DNA from 2 places in the Brevibacillus sp. FIR094 genome. Region 1 is predicted to be linked to the other one. Evidence: a T-box and tRNA genes for the amino acid it is inferred to sense, from the RefSeq annotation. Region 1 holds a T-box; the other holds one or more tRNA genes.
What was found. The T-box of region 1 lies ahead of ACQ5DJ_RS13110 (valine--tRNA ligase). A T-box ahead of a tRNA ligase gene usually reads a tRNA of that ligase, here a tRNA-Val.
Positions count from the first base shown of each region.

Region 2: it has a tRNA-Val gene. The T-box ahead of ACQ5DJ_RS13110 (valine--tRNA ligase) is inferred to sense a tRNA for this amino acid. The anticodon was not compared.

Region 1 covers NZ_JBEAES010000012.1:125,333-138,102, reverse strand. The annotation lists gene hemY (protoporphyrinogen oxidase) at 1-682, shown strand, start outside; gene ACQ5DJ_RS13145 (LysM peptidoglycan-binding domain-containing protein) at 777-2,261, shown strand; gene ACQ5DJ_RS13140 (phosphotransferase) at 2,276-3,274, shown strand; gene ACQ5DJ_RS13135 (hypothetical protein) at 3,261-4,256, shown strand; gene ACQ5DJ_RS13130 (hypothetical protein) at 4,296-4,478, opposite strand; gene ACQ5DJ_RS13125 (PP2C family protein-serine/threonine phosphatase) at 4,729-5,931, shown strand; gene ACQ5DJ_RS13120 (ATP-binding protein) at 5,957-7,195, shown strand; gene ACQ5DJ_RS13115 (STAS domain-containing protein) at 7,303-7,629, shown strand; T-box leader at 7,688-7,929, shown strand; gene ACQ5DJ_RS13110 (valine--tRNA ligase) at 7,987-10,659, shown strand; gene ACQ5DJ_RS13105 (bifunctional folylpolyglutamate synthase/dihydrofolate synthase) at 10,703-12,076, shown strand; gene murC (UDP-N-acetylmuramate--L-alanine ligase) at 12,078-12,770, shown strand, end outside.
Region 2 covers NZ_JBEAES010000022.1:80,042-92,811, forward strand. The annotation lists gene ACQ5DJ_RS19495 (4'-phosphopantetheinyl transferase family protein) at 1-187, opposite strand, end outside; gene loaP (antiterminator LoaP) at 567-1,100, shown strand; gene ACQ5DJ_RS19505 (lipase family protein) at 1,299-2,129, shown strand; gene ACQ5DJ_RS19510 (lipase family protein) at 2,168-2,986, shown strand; gene ACQ5DJ_RS19515 (hypothetical protein) at 3,149-3,559, shown strand; gene ACQ5DJ_RS19520 (cyclic lactone autoinducer peptide) at 3,841-3,975, opposite strand; gene ACQ5DJ_RS19525 (accessory gene regulator ArgB-like protein) at 3,965-4,501, opposite strand; gene ACQ5DJ_RS19530 (DUF6161 domain-containing protein) at 5,451-6,704, opposite strand; gene istB (IS21-like element helper ATPase IstB) at 6,963-7,682, opposite strand; gene ACQ5DJ_RS19540 (hypothetical protein) at 7,679-8,140, opposite strand; gene istA (IS21 family transposase) at 8,221-9,186, opposite strand; tRNA gene ACQ5DJ_RS19550 (tRNA-Val) at 9,530-9,591, opposite strand; gene ACQ5DJ_RS19555 (hypothetical protein) at 9,762-10,796, opposite strand; gene ACQ5DJ_RS19560 (DUF2357 domain-containing protein) at 11,082-12,770, opposite strand, start outside.

The DNA of each region.
Region 1 (12,770 bases):
TGAAGAAGTCATCTCGAAGAATACCGGTGTCAAAGAACTGGTGAAACGGCCAGACGGGAAGTACACCTTGGTATTGAAAAATGGGGAAACGATCGAGACAGATACAGTGCTGTTTACCGTACCACATGCTGTCGCAGAGCCGTTGTTCCGTCCTTATGTACAAGTTCCTACCCTGCCACAAGCGAAGCCGCATATGGTTGCAACCATCGCTATGGCATTTCCAGAGTCAGCGATTGATTTAGGAATGGAAGGGACAGGATTTATTGTACCGCGGCAATCTGGTGCAAAAATTACCGCGTGTACGTGGGCGCATCGCAAATGGCCGCATACGACGCCGAAAAACAAAGCCTTGCTGCGTAGCTTCATAGGGAGAGCAGGAGAGCAATCCTTCATGGAGCAGACAGACGAGGAAATTTTGGAGGTTGTCCTCCGTGATCTGCGCAAAATCATGACGATTCGAGCAGAGCCGGATTTTTATAACGTATCGCGCTTGCAAAATGCCATACCATATGTGGTCGGACATCAGGCTTGGGTGCAGGATGTGAACCATCAATTAAAAGAAAAACTCCCTGGTGTTATCGTGGCAGGTGCGTCGTACAGTGGCGTAGGTGTACCAGATTGTATTGATCAGGGGAAAAAAGCAATAGCAGAATGGATCGCGTCTGTAAAACCGGGGAGATAGATAACCCCGGTTTTTCCTTTTTTTTCGGTGCTAAACGGCTCGTCCTGTCCATATAGTATAGGGAAATGTCCTGCACTTGAAAGGAGGAGCACGAATGGCATTACAGGATGGGCAACTCTCTTTTGCCATCAAGGAGACCATTTTCCTCTCATCCGATAGAGCTGGAATAGGTGAATTGCAAGAGCTGGAATTGGTTCCAGATGTGGAAGTGTTGGAAAACGATTCCTACGTCTCGATCACAGGTTGCTTGCAATTAGTAGGGAAGTACGAGCCAATCAGGGAAGCCGCAGAAGCGACAGGCGGTGAAGGAGAATCGCTGGTTGAGGCCATGACTTTTACTCCCTTTCGCCAGGAAACATCGGATCAAGCCTTTTATGGCTGGGAGGAACAGATCGGTCATCGCATTCCCTTGAACATCACCATTCCATTGGATCGGATTACTGAGATCGGAGACATCTATGCAATTGTGGACAGCTTTGACTACAAACTGGAATCACCACATCAAATGCTAATCGATGCCGATCTGAAGATTTTGGGGATAGTCCTTGGGGATAGAGCTGAACAAGCAGAGCAGATCGAAACGCAGGCTGCCGGTCCAGGCGAAGGAGCATGGGAATACACCTTCGCTGCTGGGGATGATGGGCAAGAATATGCGGAGCAGACGTCCCTCGATGACATTGATCAAAAGCTGAGTGCGCTGGAGGAGGAATTAGAGAGGCAGGCATTGCCAGCATCCTATGAATCAACCGAATCTCCTTCCATGTTCGATACTCCGGCTATTGCTCAATCCGATGAGGATGAATACTACGAGCAATACGGTGATGTGCTTGAAATGGCACAGTCCAATCCTCCAGAGTCCTGGGAGACTGCTCCTATTTCGTATGACTTAGATTCCCAACAATTTGCTTCGTACGATTCTTCTGTCGCCTATTCTGAGCAGTCAGTATTGGCAGATGAGCAAGAGCAGATGAGAGAAATAGCCGAAAAAGAACAAGGACATGAGGAGCCTGTACTGGCTATACACGATCAACAGGCAATCGCATACCAGCAAATTTCCAATGAATCTACAGGGTCATCAGTCGAAGCAGAGCCGCAGGAGGCAGTGCAAGAAGCAGTGGAAGCCACTGTTGTTTCCGAGCAAGAACCTGAGCAAGAAGCAGAACCAGTCGTTGCACAACCAGAGGCTGCCGCGGAAGATGTAGAAGTGCGAGTGGCGATTTCAGGGAAACCCTCCTATGAAGAAAGAAGTCGAGTGAACATTACTTCCATCTTCTCACAAGCGAATCGTGCCAAACAGGAAGCGATGGCGTTGGAGGCGGAATCTTCATCTAGCTCTTCGCGATATGCCTCTGCGGGGAATGTCAACGCTTCTACGATGGAGGCCATGCAAAATCTCACGTCGTTTGTCCGGAGAAAAGAAGAGCGCTCGAGTCAGCTGAAAATGTGCATTATTCAGCGAGATGAGACGTTAGAGCATATTTCACAGCGATACTCCTTGCCAGTTTCCAAAATCGTGGAAGTAAACCGATTAGCTTCTGAGCAGATTGTAGCAGGGCAGATTCTGTACATCCCACAATAGAGGAGTGGGGGACCGTGGATAAAATTGATCTCTCCGAGGTTTGCCAGCAATATCGGGCGCGCGTAATCCGAATTACGCCTCTTGATGATTGCTATTTACTGGAGACAAACCGGGGCCCCAAAGAACTCCACGTTTGGCCGCGTGTAGATGTGATGCGCTGGTCGTTTGCCTGGCGCGAACGACTGGCACGTCAGGGGTTTCGAGAAGTGGAGCGGTTTATTCGGACGAGAGACACCAAGCCATTTTTGATTTTGGGTAAACGCGGCGTTACCATGACCGACCATCACCGACAATTCGAAGACTATCAGCCCGGTCAGGACATTGCGAGGCAATGCGGACGCGTGATTGCGATGATGCATCAGTCTCAGCAGGAAAGTCCTTTACTTTCCGGAAGTGATTTACTCAAGCAGGAAAAGCAGCAAGTAGAAGAAAAAGGAAGACGTGCCAAGGAGCTGGTCGAATTATTTCGAGCCAAATCTGGGCGGGATTCTAAGGGGAATCGTTGGGTATCGGAACTCATGACCCCTATGCTGCAAAGAATGGACCGTTCCGCTGCGATGCTTGCCCATGAGCGAATTACTCCGGAGGCGGTTGCTGTATCCCATCGGGACCTTTTGCGTGATAACTGGGGAATGGTAAACGGGAAGCTGTACTTGAGAGGCTTTTTCAGGCCGGTAATTTCAGTCCAGCAACGAGACGTTGCCACCTTTTTGCGCGATCACTTTTTAACCCACAAGGATTTGAAGCAGATTGACGCTTTTTTTGATGGCTATGAAGAAATCAAGCCACTCACCTATGGAAACTATTCGTTGATACTCGCCTTTATGGCTCGTCCTCGTGAAGTGTACAGAAGTATCGAATCGTACGTGAAGCGCGTATCGATGGATCAAGAAGCGTCGATCGCTGGTATTGAGCACGCTTTGCAGAGCCAACAATCTGTTGACTTGCTGCTTCGGCATATTGCAGAGCGGGCCGAGCGTTCGAGGAGGGAGGGAGTCTATGAGTCGGTATGATGACATTGCTCCTTTGTTCAAAGAGTATGACATGTATGCCCAGAGCATTGACGTTTTAAAGGAGCCAAATGTTTTTAAGGCGACGACTCCCTACGGCTCCTTCGTATGCAAACGAGCGCAAATACCTGCTCAACGTCTTGTTTTCGTCAGCGATATGCTGCGTCAATTGCAGCACCGCGGATGGGATGGGGCCGTTCCTTTTACGTACACGAAATACGATGATCCATTTGTCCAACAAGGTAGCACCGCCTTTTACGTAACCCCTTGGCAGCCAGGAAGTGAGGAGTGGGCCGAGCAGCCTTTGTCTTGGGCGACTCCTGCTTTGGAGCGTTTGGCGGAGCTTCATCATTTGACACAAAACTATCGCTACGATGATCCGAGACAGGTAGAGCCACTTGTCGACTCCTTGCTGAACCGCTGGCAATATTGGCAAGACCAAATGAATAAGGCGGCAAACCTTGCACAGGAACGCAAATATCCTTCCCCTTTTGACCTGGTGTTTTTGGCAAACAAGGAATTTCTTGAGGAAATGGCTCAAACAGCGACAGACTTATTGACCGATTGGCGAGAGCGGCATGAGACGCACGCGCATTTTCGCTTATCGTTGATCCATGGCAACCCAAATCCTGAGCATGTTGTGCCAGATCGATCGGGAAAAGGACGGCTGCTTAATTTTGATCGCGCCAGCTTTGATACACCAGTGCGCGATTTGACACTATTTTATCGTACTTATTTTCAAATGGCGGGGGATGAGGTTGGGGCTTCTCAACTATTCCATCGCTACGCCGAGATATTTCCGCTGCGACCAGAAGAAATTGAACTGATGGCCTCGTTCCTGTCCTACCCGGAGAGGATCATGAGGGACTTGGAAATTTATTATCATCATCCCCGCGAGTGGAGCGAGTTTTACGCTGTCCAACGTTTTGAAAAAGATATGGACCGCCTGATGCGCCTGCATCGTTGGGTCCAGCAAGCCTTTTAATGAGCAACGTCTCACCGCGTGGGGCGTTGTTTTTCTTTTTTATAACCATTCAAGGGAGATGGCAACATAGAGCATGGCTAGCAAACCGAGAAGGACGACATCAAAAGAGGTAGGGAATACAACCGTTCGGATAAACTGAAAAACCAACAACGGAAAGAGCACTTGTTTGCATCCGTATTTGATCCGTAAATACGTGGGGTTATACTTCCAACGGAAATTCATCACAATCACCTCATTCCAGCATATGCGCGGCAACTTTGGACAGTGTCTACAACCTTGAGCAAATGCCTAAAACATTTTCATGGAAAGTAGATAGTGGTTTGAAGGGTGTCTGAAAAGGGAAGGTGTAGGGCAGGAAGGCTAGGACGAAACGAATAAAGGTGATCACAATGTTTTTGAAAATTGCCATAACCCTTTTCGCAATTCCCGAAAGAAAGAATTATGCTAAAGTGTGTATGGGAGTGGCTCGGGGATGAATCATCAATTGGTCAAACTAATGGAATTGAAACAGAATTACGAGTATCTGGTGATGACCAGCAATGAGCAAAGCAAGCGCCAAGTCAATTACGAGAGTCTCATGCCATTTATAGAAGAGTTGGTTGATACGTGGTTCGTGAAAATGGACAAGCCTTGCTTCTTGTCGATCACGTTTGAATCGGCTCTAGGTGCTGTCTATTTTCGGATCGAGCGTGGCAAAAAAGAGAGCGCAAAAGTGCAGCGCGAAGTAGAAGAGCTCATTGTTGTCTCGGAACAGTGTGACACCGCTCAAACACCGCGCTATGTCCGCTTGTTCGCCCAGAGTAACGTCAATGACCGTGATCTAAAGGAATTGGAGAAATCTTTTTATGGGCTGCTCCTCGTGAACATTCGGGCGTTGATCCTCAGATGTCAGCAGGACCAGTCATCAGGACAGCGAGAAATCGAGATGGAGATGAAGCTGGCTAGACGCATGCAGTCGATGCTCATTCCCACAGAAGAATTGCAGTTAACCAGTTTGCGAACAAGAACGGTTTACGTGCCAGTCGATTATGTAGGCGGAGATTACATCGATTATAGACAAATCAATGATCGCTACACCTGTTTTATCATTGCCGATGTGTCCGGGCACGGTTTTTTGGCCAGTATTTGGGCAACAGGGATTAGGATTGCTGTACGACAGGTTTTGCAGTCCAGCTATTCGCCGGATGAGATTTTGGAAAGACTCAATCAGTTGCTTTATGCAGATTTAGTGAAAACCCGTTCTTACATTACGATGCTGGTTGCTGTCTATGATGAGATCGAACACAAAATTCGATTTGGCAGGGCAGGACATCCACAGCCTTTTTATTTGTCCAAATCGAATCAAACCATTTTAGCTAGCAAGGGTGGGGTCGGCCTAGGGCTTTTGCCCGATAGCACGTATCAAATGGAGGAGGTACCCTTAGAAGAAGAGGGCATGCTATTGCTCTACACAGATGGTTTGCTGGATACAGGGAGAAAAGAAGTATCTCGAGGCAGCAGGCATTGGCTTGAAGAACTATCCTCCTTATTAAATATGCCTGGTGAAAGTAAGCAGGAATCGATGAATCGTGTTGAGGCCTACTTAATGGGGATAACACACCAGCGAAACCAAACGGATGATATTTCTGTGTTGATTCTTCAATTTGAGCCTGAAGAGAGTATAGCCCTCGTGTAGTTGCGCGTGAATAGGAGGATGAACTGTGATTTTGTGTGAGCGTTGTCCGGACAATCCCACTTGTGATAATTGCCTTGTCGCGCTACGTTCTGGCGGTGCAGCTAACAAAGTAGTTCCGCCCCGCACTGTAAAGGTGACGAACCTAGCGACGATGGAATCGTTCCAGGCGAAGCTGGTAGCAGTGAGCCGGACGACCATTGGGTTAAGCAGTTCTGATCATGATTTGCACGGACGCATAGAAATAGAGCTCGCCTATGATTTCCGAATAATCGGTAGCGGATTGCGCGGTATAGCAGGTGATCCGTACTACATTATCGATATCGAAAAAGTTTTGCGACGGGAAGATGTTCTGGAGCGATTGCTCCTGGAAGAATTTCACACATGGCACATGAGTGGCGAATTGGACCCGGCAGACGTCTTGTTACATTGGAAGGATCGAGACGACGAGCGGGGGCGATTAATAAAGCAAGAGATTCAGAAGTTATCCATACTGCGTCAGATCGAGACCGTTTTCCTCTATCTTTACGATGAAGGAGAAGTGCGTCCGCTGGGTGACGTTCGCGCGAGTTTGGAAGTAGAGCAAGAAATGCAACGACTGGTCGAAGAGGCGGCTGGATCGGGTGGTCCTGTAAGGGAACAAATTGTCACCACTGATGGCACAAAGGTGTTTGAATTATACACATCTGTTTTGCCAGATCGGACATGTGGAATCGCTTTGATTGATGTCACCGCCGTCATTGCAGAAGAACGAAAACGCAAAAGACGGGAATGGGAGATCTACAGAGATATTCTGGGTGTGGTCACAGAAGGTAAGCTCTTGTTGCTTAGTGATGAAGAATTATTTTCCTTGCTTCGTGAAGGGCATAAGCTCTTGGCAATCGACATCCGTTTACCGGAGCAGCTTGCAGAACTTCGTAAATTATTTAAGCAAGCTTTGGAACCACAAGGCATTTCTGATAAGCGCTTGCTACAGTTTCTCGTTGCGGTCAACGAAGCTGCTTCTAATACGTTGAAGCACGGAAATGGCGGTGTGGTTACGCTATACCTATCGAATGACAGGCAAATGTGCCGGGCTGTGATTCATGATGAAGGCCAAGGAATTTTGCTCGAAGATATCCCGCGAGCTACCCTACAGCAAGGATTTTCTACGCGCCACTCGCTTGGGGCCGGTTTTCACGTGATCCTGCAATACTGTGATCGTGTTTATTTAAGCAGCTCCCTGGCAGGTACAAAGCTCATTTTAGAATGTATCCTTTCGCGTTAAGCAACGATTTCCCAAAAGCCAAATGTTTGCAAGTGAATGAAAATGGGTAATATAGTAAAAGGACGAGCAGATTGGGTGTACCGATACCTATTGAGAGGAGTTTGAGCATGGACTACCGCGCAACAGAGGCGAACGGACAGGCTACATTGTTTTTCGTCGGAGAGTTGGACATGGCTGTAGGAGATCGAGTAGGTGAATTGCTCCAGCAGTATGGAGGGCGAAATCAATCCGTTACCGTCGATTTTCAAGGTGTCTCCTTTGTAGATTCTTCCGGTATTGGAAGCCTGTTTTTTACCACGAAAGAACTGTTGGCCATGGGCAAACAGGTAGAAATCGTCAATGTCCGAGAAGAAATTCTCGATATTCTGGGCGTGCTCGGTTTTACCGAAGCACTGGGCATTGCAGTTGGAAAAGTGGGCGAAACCCGGGTTTGACGCCAAACAGCGTGATTGTATATAATAGTGAAAGCTAATCATACGACAACTACATACGATATGAACGATGAGTGGGAAGAGTAAGTCAGGACGCCTTAGCAGAGAGGAGAATCAATTGCTGCGAGATTCTCTAAGGTCATGAATGGCTGAAGGTCGCCCAGGAGTTTTTTCGGTGAAAGCATGTGCTTAGCCGAGACCGGTTCGCAACCGTTATCTTGTCAGAGTGAACACACCATAAGCATGACGTTTATCGTGTGTTAACAAAGGTGGTACCGCGAAAATAATCCTTTCGTCCTTTGCGATGAAGGGTTTTTTTATTTTTTGCAAAGCAAGTTATGCTAATAGGAGGAGTCGTACATGTCTATACAGCCAACAACCGACATCGACCAATTGCTGCCGAAAAACTATGATCCAAAGGCAGCAGAGAACAAATGGTATCCGTATTGGATCGAAAAACAATTTTTCAAGGCAGAACGTGACCCGAATAAACGTCCGTTTACGATTGTCATTCCACCGCCGAACGTAACTGGTAAATTGCACTTGGGCCACGCGCTGGATACGACTTTGCAAGATATCATTACGCGTACCAAGCGTATGCAAGGCTACAGCACCTTGTTCTTGCCAGGTATGGACCACGCTGGTATTGCAACCCAAGCACGCGTGGAAGCTACCTTGCGTGAAGAAGGCATCTCTCGCCATGATCTGGGCCGAGAAAAATTTGTGGAAAAAATATGGGAATGGAAGCACATTTACGCTTCACATATTCGTGAGCAGTGGGAAAAGCTTGGTCTTGCCCTGGATTACTCCCGCGAGCGTTTTACGATGGATGAAGGCTTGTCCCAAGCTGTACGCGAAGTATTTGTTCGCCTCTACGAAAAAGGCTTGATCTATCGCGGTAACCGCATCATTAACTGGGACCCTGCTGCTCGCACTGCTCTGTCCGATATTGAAGTAATCTACAAGGAAGTAAAAGGTGCACTGCATCACATGCGTTACCCATTGGCAGATGGCACCGGTTATATCGAAGTAGCTACAACCCGTCCGGAAACGATGGTCGGTGATACGGCTGTTGCGGTACATCCAGAAGATGAGCGTTACAAGGACATGATCGGCAAAACCGTTATTTTGCCAATCGTAGGTCGCGAAATTCCAATCGTCGCTGATGATTACGTTGATCCTGAGTTTGGTTCTGGCGCTGTAAAAATTACGCCAGCACACGATCCGAATGACTTTGAATTGGGTCTTCGTCATCAGTTGCCACAAATCGTTGTCATGGATGAGACGGGCACGATGAACGAACTGGCTGGTATCTACAAAGGCTTGGATCGCTTTGCATGCCGTAAGCAAATCATCAAAGATTTGACTGAGCAAGGTGTTATGTTCAAGGTTGAGGAGCATATCCATCAGGTTGGACATAGTGAGCGCAGCGATGCAGTTGTAGAACCATACCTTTCTACCCAATGGTTCGTAAAAATGCAGCCTTTGGCTGACGAAGCACTGGCTAATGCAAATAGCCCTGAAAGTGTGAAATTCGTCCCAGAGCGCTTCAAGACGAACTACCTGCGTTGGATTGAAAACATCCGCGACTGGTGCATCTCCCGTCAGCTTTGGTGGGGCCACCGAATTCCTGCATGGTATTGCGGAGATTGTAACGAAACGATTGTATCTCGCGCGGATGTGACTGAGTGCCCAAGCTGCCACAGCCACAAGCTGGAGCAGGACAACGACGTTCTCGATACATGGTTCTCCTCTGGACTATGGCCGTTCTCGACACTGGGCTGGCCGGAAGAATCGGAGGACATGAAGTACTTCTATCCAACGAATGTCCTGGTAACAGGCTACGATATCATCTTCTTCTGGGTTGCTCGCATGATGTTCTCAGGTCTTGAATTTACCGGGAAAAGTCCGTTTGAATCCGTCTTGATCCACGGCATTATTCGCGACTCTGAGGGCCGCAAAATGTCCAAATCACTTGGCAACGGTGTCGATCCGATGGAAGTGATTGAGAAGTACGGAGCAGATGCGCTGCGATACACACTAGCGACAGGGAATTCCCCAGGAAATGACCAGCGCTTCTATTGGGAAAAGGTGGAGGCAAACCGCAACTTCGCGAACAAGATTTGGAATGCGTCTCGTTTTGCCTTGATGAACCTGACTGACTTCAAATATGAGGAAATCGATTTGAGCGGTGAGCTGTCTACACCAGACAAATGGATTCTCTCCCGCCTGCAAGCGACAATCGCAGATGTAACCCGTCTGTCAGACGCATTTGAATTCGGTGAAGTAGGCCGTGTCCTTTACAACTTCATTTGGGATGACCTGTGTGACTGGTATATCGAAATGGCGAAGCTGCCGCTGTACGGTACAGATGAAGCGGCGAAGAAAACAACCCAATCCGTTCTGGTGACGGTTCTGGATCAAACGCTCAAGCTGTTGCATCCGTTCATGCCGTTCATCACGGAGGAAATCTGGCAGGCATTGCCGCACCAAGGCGAGAGCATCACAGTAGCACCTTGGCCAACTGTTAACGAGCAATGGATTTTTGCTGAAGCAGAAAGCGAAATGAACCAATTGATGGATATCATCCGTAGCGTACGCAACATCCGTGCGGAAGTAAACGTACCGATGTCCAAGAAAATTGAGCTCTTGATCAAGCCAAGCGATGCATTGTCCGCTGAGCGCCTGATACGTGGTGAACACTACCTCGCCCGTTTCTGCAACCCTGAGCGTCTGGAAATCAGCCTGGATCTGGCTACGCCTGATAAAGCGATGTCTTCTGTGATCACGGGAGCAGAATTGTTCCTTCCACTGGCAGGCTTGATCGATATCGAGCAAGAGCTGAATCGTCTGGAAAAAGAAGTGGCGACACTCAACGGCGAAGTGGAGCGCATTGAGAAAAAGCTCAACAATGCTGGATTTATGGCCAAGGCACCTGAAAAAGTAGTCGCAGAGGAAAAAGCGAAGATGGCAGACTACATGGATAAGCGGGATAAAGTGATTGCACGACTTGCCGAATTGAAGGGCGAATGATCCGCCATACCATCGCATATTTTTGAGAATGGAGCATTGTGGTATGCATGCAGAAGAAGGGTTTGTAGAATACACGCAAGCGCTCGACTGGCTGCATGGACTGCTCAGGTTCGGTCAACGGCCGGGGCTTGAGAGAATGCAGTGGGTTTTGGAGCAAGTAGGGCATCCTGAGCGGAGAATCCCATTTATTCATGTGGCTGGCACCAATGGAAAAGGCTCAACCTGCGCATTCCTAACGCAAATGCTGATGGAGGCCGGATATAGTGTAGGTACATTTACCTCCCCCTATTTGGTTGATTTCCGTGAGCGCATCCGTTACAACGGCAGCATGATTGCGGAAGAAGATCTATTGCAGCTGGTAAATGAGGTTAAGGTATGGGTACAACGATGCGAACAAGAAACAGAGTTCGGTTCCCCTACCGAATTTGAAGTGATTACGCTGATCGCCATTCTTTATTTTTCAAGAGTGGCGAGACCAGCGGTAGTCGTATGGGAAACAGGACTAGGCGGGCGATTGGATTCGACGAACGTCGTCCTTCCGCTTGTTTCGGTCATCACGAATATCGGCATGGACCATACGCAAGTGTTGGGAGAAAACTTGGAAGACATTGCCCGGGAAAAAGCGGGGATTATCAAGCCGGGTGTTCCTGTAGTCACTGGTGAGGTTAGGCCGGAACTTCTCGCGGTTTTTGAGGAGCGCGCGAGACAAACGAAGAGTACGCTATACCATATAGGTGAACATTTCCAGGCAGAGCAGGTAGAGGAGCAACTGGGCGACCAACAGTTTCGCTACAAAAGCATTCACCGTCGTGCAGAAGCATCCTACCGTCTTACCATGAATGGCATTCACCAAACAACCAATGCAGCCGTTGCTTTGATGACCATTGATATTCTGCGGAATTACTTCTCTTTCTTGCTGGAGGAAGAAGAAATATCTCGCGGTTTGCAACAAACGCGTTGGCCTGGTCGTCTAGAAGTCATCTCTCCAAGACCAATCGTTATCTTGGATGGGGCACACAATCAGGAAGGAATGGAGGCGCTTGTAAGCAGTCTGGATCGGTTGTTACCGGACGGAGTACAGCTGCATTTGCTCTTTTCTGGATTGGCAGATAAGCCGCTTGCCAAAATGGCAGAGTCGCTCGCACCAGTAAAGTCAAAAATCAAAAAGCTGCATGTGACGACCTTTGACTTCCCGCGTGCAGCCGAAGCCAATAGCTTACAAGAGTCGTTTTTAGCCGGTGGCTGGGAGCAAGAGTTTCTCGATGCAGTCCCAAACTGGCGGGCGTTTCTCCTTTCTTGGATGCGGGAGAAGCAATCAGCGAAGGCGGATGACTGGTTGGTCGTCTGCGGTTCGCTCTACTTCATCGCCCAAGTACGCGCATTCTTTCCCACTATAGTAGAAGAGGCAGGTGAATAGGGTGGATCAGGCCCAACACGTCCACTTTGTGGGCATCGGCGGTTATGGCATGAGTGCCATTGCCCGCGTCTTGATCGACCTTGGATACAAGGTAACCGGCTCCGATGTCGCCATGAATGATTTGGCGAAAAAGCTGGAAGCAAGAGGGGCGGTCATTCATATTGGCCATAATGCTGCCCACGTGGAGGGAGCAGACAGCATCGTATACTCCACCAGTATTTCCAAAGACAATCCTGAGGTGATCGCAGGTCAAGCATTAGGAATTCCGGTCATGCACCGTTCCCAAATGCTTGCTCGCATATTGAATGAACGCACAGGAGTAGCAGTAGCCGGAGCACACGGCAAGACAACCACGACATCGATGATCTCTCACGTGCTGGAAGAGTGCGGTGTAGACCCGACTTTCATCATCGGCGGTGAATTGATGAGTGCTGGTACCAATGCAAAAGCAGGTACCAGTGACTATGTCATTGCCGAGGCAGACGAGAGCGACGGTTCCTTTTTGGAATACAGACCGATGTATGAAATTGTAACGAGTATCGAACCAGATCATCTGGAGCACTTCGATGGCGACTTCAACAATTTGAAACAGGCGTATGTCCAGTTCTTGAGCCATCTCAAACCGGATGGAAAAGCGATCCTGTGCATCGATGATCCAATCGTGCGTGAAGTCATGCCATCTGTTGAAAAAACG
Region 2 (12,770 bases), on a different contig from region 1:
AGCTTTTTACTCTCCGCTCAAACTCTAGATGAAAATAGTACTCGAATTCTGTTGGGTGCAGAAATTTTACTATTTTTAAAAAATCAGCTGGAACAGAAAAATGGCCCATGCACAAACTGGCACGAAACTCTCTATCCATACCTTTTATAACGAATTCTTTCGTAAAGATCTGTGGAAATACATGCAATTCAATCTCCGCCTTCTCTCGTTCTACTACTATGCCAAAGGGCAGAGCTTCCCCGGTTCGTGGGTAAATAATTATACACACTACCGTTTCTCCGTATGACCTCCCTACGTTCCTTTAACGTGCCGAAACATCGGTTAAATTCCCCAAGGGATTTTACTTTCGATAAGAAACTTCCAAAGATCGTTATCCATTTTTATCCAACAATACCATAATACTACATTTATTGCATAATAAGAAAGTATTGGATATATTTAGTATACTACCACAATTTTCAAAAAGATATCTACTACATCATTCCTATTTTTGGGGGCTACAAAACTCATAGAAACAGCGATCAAGATACTTACGAATACACTTCAAAATGAAAGGATGACTCACCTTGAAATGGTATGCCATCTTTGTAGAATCAGGTAAAGAAGAAGTCGTTCAAAAGTACCTCAAACTCAATTTTAATGAGCAGTCTTTAATGTCCTTTGTACCGAAGAGATTGGTTCCTGAGAAAAAGTCAGGCATTGTGTATAAAGTCGTGAAGAATATTTTTCCTGGATATGTACTTATTAAGACTGAAATGACTAACGATATGTTCCATAAAATCAAAAAAATTCCTGGGAGTTTACGTTTGGTCAATAACGGTAGTTACTATTCGCAGGATGAGGGCGCTTATTATTCGAGCATTGACGAAAAAGAAATCACCCCGATACTCCAACTCATGGGAAACGGTGAGGTTGTCGATTATTCAAAAGTCTATCTGGAGAATTCAAAAGTAATCGTAGAGTCTGGTCCCCTAAAAGGACTGGAAGGCATTATCAAAAAAGTGGATAGGCACAAAAATAGGGCGAAAATATTTTTAACCTTCATGGGAGTAGAGAAAACAATTGATGTGGGGATTGAAATCCTTTCAAAACCTTTGTAAATGGAGAACGTTGCGTACGCCTCCCCTTTATTTTTGCTTCATACAAGCACGCATTCCATCGTAAAAACATAGGCTCATGGTAAGCGTCATTCGAGTAGGGTTCCCCTGCTTTCATTTGGGAGAGACAGACAAGAATTCCGATGTAAGACCTTTCAAAAATGTTAAATCTTATTCTTGTTTGGAAAGGAATTTGTATGCATGGTTTTTTCGGACGAAAACAACATGTTTACTAGTCAAGCTGCCATTTTCCTTGCAGCCATGAGCTATCAGACCTATCCATTATATTTTGAAGGGAAGCTTACCTTACCCAAAGGTTTTCAACTGCGATACACAATACAGGCTTTCGCAAATGTAGAGAATCCAACAGAACATGTATATGGTTTTGTGGCAGAATCAAAAGATGAAATCATCATTGCCTTTAGAGGGTACGCAGCATATCCGGCAGACCTTTTGGCAGCCTATGACATCCTACAAGTCCCCTATCCTTTTGTTACAGATGCAGGGAAAACCTCACGTGGATTTACATGCCTATATCAATCAACACGGGATCGGTTCATTAGAAAAATCAATCAGTTTCCTTCATCAAAAAAGCTATTTATAACTGGCCACAACTACGGCGGCGCGCTAGCTGTACTGGCAGCTTTAGATATTGCGGTAAACACGAAGTTTAGGCAACCAATCGTTTATACCTATGGCAACCCACGTATTGGTGACCCCCACTTCGCTTCACGCTTCAATAAAGTCGTTGCAAATAGTCTACGCATTGTAAATGTCCACGACTCTTTTCCTACATTCCCCGATCAAAAGTATCCGCCTCCTTTTACCCAGGAAGGTATCTATTATCAACATGTAAAAAACAAGTTTTCGATCTCGTTTCAACTGAATAATACGCCTCGCAACGATAGTATCGCCTGCTATTTTCATAGCCTCACTCAGCTTGACCCTGATTATGCCCAAACGCTCTGCGTGGAAAACCCGGGGTTTTGTCCCGCTATCGATACGTGTATTCCGTTTCAAGGCAAATGCTAGCTATTACAGCTTTGAAACTCAGAAAGGGAGACACATCAATGATCGATCGTATTTATAAATGCAAAGATGCGATTTTACTTGCGGCCATGGTCCATCAGGCCTATCAGCTTTTTGAAACAGATTCACTTGTCTTGCCAAAAGGATATCGTCAGCGCTCGACTATTCGAGCACTGGCTGGTGTTGAGACTCCGGAGCCAGAGGTATTTGGTTTTGTAGCCGAGTCATCCGACAGTATCGTTGTTGCTTTTCGGGGAACACGCACGTTTAACGATAATGAGTCTGATCAAGATTTGTATCAAGTCCCTTATCGATTTGTCAGAAAGGCAGGAAAAACCCATCGTGGGTTTACTTGTATTTATCAATCAGCGAGAGATGACTTGATTCGGGAGTTGAGCAAGCTCCCAAGATCGAAAAGACTATTTGTCGCGGGGCACAGTTTAGGAGGAGGGTTGGCCGCCCTTGCTGGTTTGGATATTGCGGTGAATACGAAGTTTGCCCATCCTTTTGTGTATACGTATGGGAGTCCTCGTGTCGGAGATCCTGTCTTTGCTTCACGGTTTAATGAAACTGTAAAGAACAGTGTTCGGATCGTGAATGTTCATGATATTATTCCGACTTTGCCGTCCAAGGTGTATCCGCCTCCGTTTACGAAGAAAGGATTGTACTACCAGCATGTGGATCGGAAGTATTTATTGAATTTCCAGTTGAATAGTTTAGCTGTAAGGAATCATGAAATTGTTTGTTATTTTAAGTTTCTGGCACAGGAGGAACCTGGGTTTACGGAGAGGTTGTGCGGGGAGAATGCGGGCTTTTGTCCGGATACGGGGATGTGTGTGCCGTTTTTAGGGGGATGTTGATTCAATTGAATCACTCTCTTTTTTTATGCCCTCTTTTTCACGGCGTGAGAGGTAATCTACAAAAAAACTTATTGATAACTGTTATCAGCAGGATTATAATGGATGTAATTTCCAAATATTTACTTTTACTCTAGGATGATTAAAAAGGGAGGCATTACGATTATGAAAAAAGCCATTTTAGCAGGTGCATTAGGAATTGCAGTACTTACGGGTGCAAATTTGCCAGGATTGGAAGTCTCAAAAGCTAGCGCAGCAACAACGGCATTAGACATTCAAGAGGTTACGAAATACTATTCTCTGAGTTCATACGAAGTGACGCAAAAAGAATCTTTTCCGCTTAAAAAGGGAGAAGAACTTACGATATTTGTAAACAATTCAGGATTCCCGATCTCTTATACAGTCTTTGATGCGGATAATCAAGTGATTGGTACATACCATGCGAATTCACCTTACGGACGAGTATTCCAAGCACAAAAAGACGGCAATATTTCTGTACAATTTCAAGCCGGAGCGAATTCTTCCTATATGAAAAAAATGAATTTCACAGCTAAATTCGCTCTTTCCAAGTTTTAATCAGCGTTATGCGTATGTAAAACAGTAAGGGGCTGTCTCAAAAGTGGATTTCTCGCCAGAGAGACAGCCCGCTTGGATTCATTAACAATTCGAAAATCAACGTTGTTGACGCCAATGAACTAGGCGAAAAAAAGAACCCCTCTTGTCTACCAAGGGGTTGAGGTTATTAGTCACGATCTGAAAAGAAGCAGTCGATAAGTACAATACAATCATACGAGGAACCAGTTTTCCCCGTTCGAAGTTAAGTCGAGTGAGATATGGTCTGTGTCGTTCATTGCTCCTTATTTCTTTAATTCCTCTGGAATCTCAGGTTTCCCCACGAAACCAAAGGATGCTGTAGTTACCGCCAATACCGCAACAAATGAAGCAATTGCAGAAACATGTTTCGCTACGAACATCATCGCTTTATTTTTCATCTTTTCCACCTCCTTTCAGTGGAATTAGCGTCAGTGATTGCACAAAGAAGGTCTTAACCAGTGTCTCGCTGTCTATGAAAAATAATGAACTGACGATGAGAATTGAGATGGTCTTGAGGAGCAACGTCTGATTCTGTTTGAATAGTCGTGATTGCAATTCCATTTCTTGAGGTGCAAAAAGTGCTACTAGGACTAATGTGATGATAATAATCGGGGTGACAAAATCATTAGGTAGGGGAATTAGAGGGATTAATACAGCTCCCACTATACTTGTCATGGTGCAGTAGACAGACGATGAATAGTGAAATCCTCCTGAAAATTGGCGTAGTACTAAAAATCCAGCCAATGTGATTACTGTTCCTTGAAATGTCCCTATCATGAGTGAAATGGTAAGGCTACTCGTAATGATGAGAAGCATGTTGATGATAAGGATTAACCCAAATTTCATTGTAGGCACTGACTTCGTTTCATGTGGATTGATCGACTTTAGTTGGATTGCTATTCTTTCAGCAAGAGTTTCAATCATATTCCCCATCCCTTTTTATAGCCAGCCATGCCAGTATCGTGATTCCGATGGCCATCCCAAAGAAAATCCAGACTATGGAAGAAATTCCATATGTACTTGCTAATTTAAACAAGACCGTTATCAACACACCTGTTACAATGATCAGCGACAAAATAACCATGTTAATTCTATGGTAAATAAAGAAAGGCGCTCCGTCTCTGACAAATGTAAATTGTAGTCTACATTTCCGAAGTCCATAGCATAAGGCAAAGGTAAGTAATGCGGAGATTGTCTGGAATATGAACCCCGTGTTGATGGTTCGATCCCGTAACGATTCAATTGTCTCTAGTGCTCCTATGATGGTCAGGAAGAACACCTCCACCATCTGAATTCCCAAGTAGATTCCTGATGTTATCATAGTCATTAAGGCAGCATGTCCCCAATTCACGTTCCATACCAGGATTAATGCCCCAAAGATTATGACGACTTGGGCTATAGTTGCATAGTCTCCATATGGCGTAAATTGTCGTAGCCCAAACGAGAAAAGCATTAATACCAGACTCACAAAGAGAATCCGGTTGATATGCACCAAAAAGCCAAACCTAAATAGCGTAGTCAGAAGAGCAAATATCGCGAGGTATTCCAATGTTGAAAATAGGACAAACAGCATTTAACTTTTTCACCTCAATTACTTATTGAGTGTAATATTCTACGAAAAACGACAGATTCCTGCTTTTATTTACCAGTTTTGACATTTTAGAGTGATGCTGCGTCACACCCCCAAACTCGGCAAGTAGAAGCTCTATATTGCTACGTCATTTCGTTTCTGTATCGAGGTTAAATTGCACAATTTATACAATCGAGTACTATTATAGGCTCTCTATTGAATATCTGAGATAGCCCATTCACGTTAAATCAGCATTCCACAAAAAAGAATGCCATTTTGGCATTCCTTCTTCTTCATAATAATTCATTTAGGTGGAGCCCCTATGTTCTTCATTATTTGCGATAACATTCCGTCTGGCATTGCAGGACTTGAATCCCCCTTCAAAAGCCCCGTATCAGCACGACTAAACAGTGCCTGTAAAATAATTGATCTTTCAGCCTCAGATGCACCTTTTTCTTTGATTAATGCAAGGTACACGTAAGTCAATTGATATCTTTCCTTGGCATCTCTTGATAGATGGTAGGCACTCTGGGCAAGTAATACAAATAATCTAATCAGGTAAATTGCTATTGAAGTAAACAACACCAGCAATAAGCTAGCTTTAATAGAATTTGCTGTAAAGTGATTACCTTCGAAAATAGTTTCAGGTTTCCAAAACAGAATCGAAAGTAGCACAGTTGATAAAATGCTTGTCGCAACAATAGCCCATAGTCGCCACTGATTCCCCTGAGCATTATAGTGTTTACTTAACTCATCCCAATAAGTTGCTGGTGCTTCTAGCATTAATTTCTGCTGATATAATGACTCTAATTCTATTAGTTCTGCTTGCTTATCTAGTACAAATTGAGATAATTCATTTTGATTATGATCTACATATTCTTTGGTGCTGACACTTATTTCATTGCGCCATGCCTCCAACTCATCTTTAAAAGCTTTATATGTATCAGAGACTTCTCGGTGTTTCATTTTGAAGTCGCCATATAATTCGTCCCTATCTTTCGAAAAAGTGCTCTTTAATTGAGTTAAAGCTTTCTTATGCGCAGTGAGCTTTGGGTTAAATGTATGATCTTGCTCCTCCCACACATATGAATTCATTATCCCTTTAAAATACTCCTTATTTGTTATGCTATTGGTTGAGTTTTCAATTAGATAATTTAGCGCCGATATTCCCTGAGTAGTATTTTTTTCACATTGCTCCTTTAAAAATTGAGCAACCGCTGTAGAGGAGTAAATACGGTAATTATTGGCTTCATTCATCTTATTAATTGCGTTCACTATTAATCCTTGAGCGTGATTAACATTACTATCTTGATAGGAAACTGCTTGGTTAAGTTGATCAACTACTGCTCTAAAATAATTCTGTATATAAGTAAATCCCCCACCGCTTAAAAATGACCAATATTCAACTTCTTCTTTCATAAATCTATAAAAATATTCAATATCTCCATTAAAATCCTTTTCAATGTCTTCTGGATACAGAATGGTTTTTACTTTTAGCTCTTGAAAGTGTTTTTGCATTGCCTCATTAAAAACCTTCACTTCTGTAGTAATCGCCATCTATCTCCCCCCTATATCAGTAAGCTATGATGCCTTACAATTCGACAAGGCAGGGAGTTTTCCCTACATTTAGCATAGACATATTGGCTATTTTTCTGAATACGCGCACAATAGTCACATTCTAATGTAGGAGAGTTTCCTTAGGAATTATTGATTTGAATACGTAAGTGAACAAATCCATCATGTATTTGGCAAGTAAAAAGTGCAGAGTTCGGCAACCATTTTGTGCATAGCCTTGCCAGGCTAAATTTTTCATTATTAACGATGGGAAAGAGCATGCCGAAGGCGATAACTCTCTCCTGTGAAAGCTACGATGTGAGCATGATGCACAAGACGGTCAATCAAGGCAGCGGTTAAACGGTTATCTCCGAAAACCGTATTCCATTGGCTGAATTCCAAATTCGAGGTAACAATGACACTGATTCGCTCATAACATTCTGAGATTAGCTGGAAAAGTAGGTCAGCACCATCCTTGTGAAACGGAACAAATCCTAACTCATCTAAGATTAGTAAATCAGCATCCATTAATTCCTTCTGAAATCTCGGTAGATTACCAGCATGAAACTTGGTTTGCAAAATGGAAACCAACTCTGCAACCCGATAGAACCTCACATTTTTCCCCTGTTTACACGCCTCTACACCAATTGCCGTGGCCAGATGCGTCTTTCCTGTGCCTACGGCACCCAGCAAAATAACATTTTCCTTCCGTCCTACAAACGAGCCTCTCTTCAATTCCTCAATCGTTACACTGTCAGGTAACGAAACCGACTCGAAAGAGTACCCTTCAAAAGTCTTTATTTGCGTAAATCTTGCTTTCTGTAACAATCGTCGTATTTTTCCCTGCTCACGGGAACTTCGTTCCGCTGATAGTACCGCATGAAGAAACTGAGTTGGGTGTTCAAATGGTACTTGCTCGTAGATATTCATGACATGTGCTAATCTCATCTGCTTGCATAGTTGACGTAATTCTTCTCTCATTTTCGTACCTCCGTCCGTTGAAGTTGATCATATCTCGAAAGATCTGGCTGATACCCAACGAAAACAGAGGGTGTTTGATTGTCTTTCATAGGTGTTGGGATGATCTCTGGATGACGTAAACGGTACAGAACATGCTCCAAGCGACTCGCATCATCCTGCTTTTCTTGTGTTAGGCATCTTTCGATCTCCTCAATCTGGTATGTTTTTAGCATTCGAATGATCCAGCCGATTCTTGTTTTGCGACTTTTCCCTTCCACAGATTGAAGAAAAGCTTTTGTTTTGCTAGGAAGCAAAGCAAGGACAGAACTGTAATCGAGAGCCCTCGGCTTATTATAAAGTGGCTCTAACAGCGTTTGCAGATCAATTGGGATTGGCTCGTCTATATATCCCCTTGGCAGTGAAAGGAGGACTTCATAGCTGTCACTTAGTACATCTACTTTGTTCCACCAATACTTCAACCATACTCGTTCGTGAGAACGGATAGATGGAACCTTTAACGTTTTTTGATCAACGAGAACCTCACCGTATCCATTGGCTTTTAGAATTCTAAACGGAAAGCCTCATAAGATACGAGAGGAAGTTCCAAAAGCTTGATTTTCTCTTGCTCCCAAAGCTCTTGCTGTAAGACTCCCTTCGCATTATGGAGTCTTTTCAAATCCTCAAGGGCTTGCTGATTAATAACATTTTGTAGTTGTTCCATATCATTGGCTACAGGTAATGGAACACACCAATTTCTTCGAGCATAACCAACTTTGTTTTCAACATGTCCTTTTTCGTTCCCCTGAGCTGGATTGCAAAAGACAGGCTGGAAGCGATAATGGAGAGCAAATCGTTGAAATTCATCTGTAAGCTTTCTCTTTCCATCGGTTCCTACAGATACAACTGCAGCTGAAAGATTGTCAAACCAGATTCGATTGGGCACTCCGCCACACATCTCAAATAACTGCCGTAACCCTTCCAAGAAACACTCGGTGTTCTCCTTCGGAGTAACAAAGACAAATGCCGCATTACTGTAAGGGTAGGAGAGGATTAACATTTTCCGCTCTACCAGTTCACCGCCAATAATTGCTTGAAAGGTTCCAAAATCCGCCTGAGCTTCTCCCCCTGGATGTTCTAGACGAATATAAGGTTCCGACTTTTCGATTTGCAGTTCTAACTTCCGTTTGGCAACGTAGTACCGTACGGTACGGTCTGATCCTGCAAAGCCAAATTCGGAAACAAGACGATCATAGATACGTTTTGCAGTGTGCCTCTGCTTTTTGGGACGGAGACGGAATTGATCTTCTATAAGCCAGGTATCCACTTGCTCACGGTAAGCTTCCATGATGGGGAATTTTCCTCTAAGAGGACGCTCTGCTTTGTTCCAATCCGAACAGTCTGCATATTTCTTCGCTGTTCTCCAATTAACACCCGTTTGCTCTGCAATCTGGGAGATAGATTGATCTTTTACATCCCTCAAGTATTTGATATAGTGTTGTTGAGCCATTGCCAGCATTCCTTTCATCCCTCTCCTATCTGTTCGCCAAATAGAAGAGTAGGGGGTTGTTAGTTAGCTGGCAAGGCTTTTTTCATTTTCGGAAATGGCCTGCACTTTTCGGTTGCCAAAGTGTGTACTTTTATTTTGCCAAACACATCCATCACCCTAAAACAAAAGAATTCTTTAAAGAAGTATTGCAATCTTATCAATCTGGAAACTATCTAGTCGTTTACTCCTTGATTAATAGTAAAATTGGTCAACAATCCGTCAACAAGTTCTAAAAACACAGTTGTTGATGCGAATGAAACATACGAAAGAAATAACAAAAACCCTTGATTCCTCAAGGGTTCTAACGTTTGTATTATTGTGATCCGGACTGGGTACGAACCAGCGACCGCCACCCTGTCAAGATGGTGCTCTCCCAACTGAGCCTTGCTGTCATTGATATATCAGGGTTTCTCCAATGTCAACCACTTACCTTGCTGTTTCGTACACAATCATAAGGTGGTCTACTTAGTTAGTCAATCTTTAACCAACTATAATATTCCATGCTTGTTTAGTTAAAAACTTATTCTCCATTGCACACCGTAAATCAAGTAAAATTAGTATCTACTCCTCTTCATAACCGCCTCTCTCTCCGTACTTACCTTATATTCATTCAAATAATTACTACAATCACCGATTATTGAATGGATGTCTCTTCTTATATAAACTATGAACTGATTCTGATTTTGACATCTATATGAAAAATCTGAACCAAGTGTTTTTAATATTAATCCGCTTGGAATACCCGTATCTCTTATGTATTCGAACTTAAAGGTGACCCTTGCTTCATCCTTCCAAATATCTGTTAACTTAATGACTATACCATTTTTAGGGTTCTTGCTATCATTATAATAGACACCCAGTATTGTTATATCTTTCAAGCTTCCATTTTCTTTACATAATAAAAGGTGATTAACTGCTGAATTGCTAAGTTCATTTGCAATATAGGTTAAAGCATAGTGCCCCGAATCCAATCTATGCCATATATCCGAAAAGCTTGGATGTGTTGCACTTGCATAAAATATATATGTAAGGTTTTTTCGACTATCATAATTGCTCTTTGCTTGGATTGTTTCTTCAATACTTTTAAACTTTCTTGCTTCTGCAGTTAAATCGCTCTTAACTTTATCTCTTAACTCAGCTTTGCTGTTAAAATCTTTATATATACCCTTATTTGCATAATCTCTTTTAAATTTTCTTAGTCTTTCTAGCTCAATAGTGTCAACATTATCAGGATGCCCTTCAGTCGAGAAGTAAAGTTTAATGGGTTTATTCAAACTAATAAATTCCTCAATTTCCTCCACTGTTCCTGATTGTGACTTTCGTGTTGGTGTCCCCAGTTTACTTCTCATAGCACCAATTAAAACGTCACATTCTCTCACAAATTGTCTATTCAGTATTTCTTGTGTACTATAACCATCATATTCTGTGTTAGCATGAGTCTCCCATCTTACAGGCATAAAAACAATACTATAGTCCTTAGAATGCTCAGTATTCCAATCACGAATTGCTTTTGTAATAACATCGCGTTCATCCTTTACATCAGATGGAGATGCGATTAGTACTTCTATCACTTTTGCAAGATACCCCATTATTTTGTCACTCCTGTATAAAAGTATCCCTCTGAGTGGATCAATGCGACCTTACAAGCAGAAGGAATGTAGAATTTATTAAGAAACTAGTTTAGAATACACACCAAATATATAATCGAATGGTCAGTTTGCAAATAGAGAAGCGTGCGTTGGCAAAAACGGTGACGTATTTCAATTTGGCTTGTAACCTTGTTCGAAAAGTTGTATTCATATTTTGACCATACCCCACGCTTTAAATTACTGTCACCCCAACACAAAACACACTTATCGCTACTGTTCAGGAGATTAAATATCTGCTCTCTTCAAAAATCCAGATTCCTCTTGGTATTCAAATTCCTCATTCGTAAGAAGTTCCAACATAACAGCAATGGACTCTTCAAGTCTTTGTTGCTGCTTCTTATTAAAGTTGTTCTCCCCTGGTCTAAGAGGAAAAGCCCCAATCGATGGTAGACTAAACGAGTAGTCGGACTTTGGATGACGAGTAAATATACTTGCATTCTCAATATTATCTGGATAGAGAATAAATACACCTCTTGTTCCTAATATTGCATCTCGATAAGTATGTGCAGTATGAATATCATTTCTTTTGAAGTTTCCTTTCTGAAATTTTAACAATTCAGAGTCAATGGAAACACCGCTTTCATTACTTCTAAACATTGAAAGAAACTTGTTGTAATCCAGTTTGTACTTTGCGTCGAAATGAATCCAATGGGTTTGACTTCGACTAATTACTTCTAAACTGAAATCTGGATGGTACAATCCACCATCGTAACTACCATTCCAATCTTCGTTAACAAAATTCTTGAAATCACGATTGTAATAAAGATTGATCTCCGAATCATTATAATTAAAACTGACTTTACTTTCACTTTTTTCTCTTAAATTGAGCGTAAATCCCCTATCTGCTCGTTTTAGTAAATTTGAATATGTAGTCTGTCCACATATGCTTTCCAAGATTCTTATAAGTGAGAAAAAACACCAATATTCATAAAGTTTATGAATTGGACGTAAGTCCCCATTGACATTATCAAATTCTGAAGCATCTGTTTCTAACTGAAGTCCTAATTCAAACTCTTGAATCAATTTAACAAGCTCTTTATAGCCTCTGCTTTTCTGCAATATCATTGAATTGGATATGCGCCTAAAAGGACTAATGTTTCCAAAGAAAGGTTCATTCAAATACCCCATTAATTCATCCAAACAGTTCCCTAAAAAGAGCTTACTGTTTTGAAATTTTAAAGGTAAGGTTATTAAAATCATTTCAATGTTATTCACTAATTCTTCAAGACAAAATTTTACAAATTGGTTTTCAAGTGTATCAAATGTAAAATCAATATACTCTTCTGGTAACGATCTAGGTGTATATCCTTTGAAATGTCTACTCAAGTTTCCACCATACCCCCACTCCAAACTACTCGGATTTGAAGTGATCTCGTAAAGATTAGGGGCTACAATCAGAGGGGTATTATCTATAAAAATGTCATGACTTTTCTTAGAATGTGGATTTGCTAGTATCGTTTCAATTGCTAGTGGTAGGTTATTTTTTTCCATCAATCTTCGCAATTGGAAAATTAAGACCTGTGGTGAGCTTTCAGCCATTTGATCTAAACCTAGCGAGACTTCAGATGGTTGATCTAACGAGAAAATCAGCTCACTATGATACTGTGCTAATTCATATAAAAGAACTCTAAAGTCGTCCTCGTAGTTAAGTTTATAACTTACTACTTCAATTTCTATAGCTTCAATCGCTAGATGAAATTCAAATATAACAATACCCGCAAAACTTCTGAAATTGAGTCTACCAGATATTCTTGTTACATCATCTGCGATCTCTTGCCATGCTAATGGATTATTAAAAGAGATATAGTTCTTCAATTTTCCATTTGTAAAAGGAAAGACTTCATAATGTGGTACCCTACGCTGTTGCAGAATCTCCTTTTTACTCATGGGATAATCAAGCACAAAATCAAATTC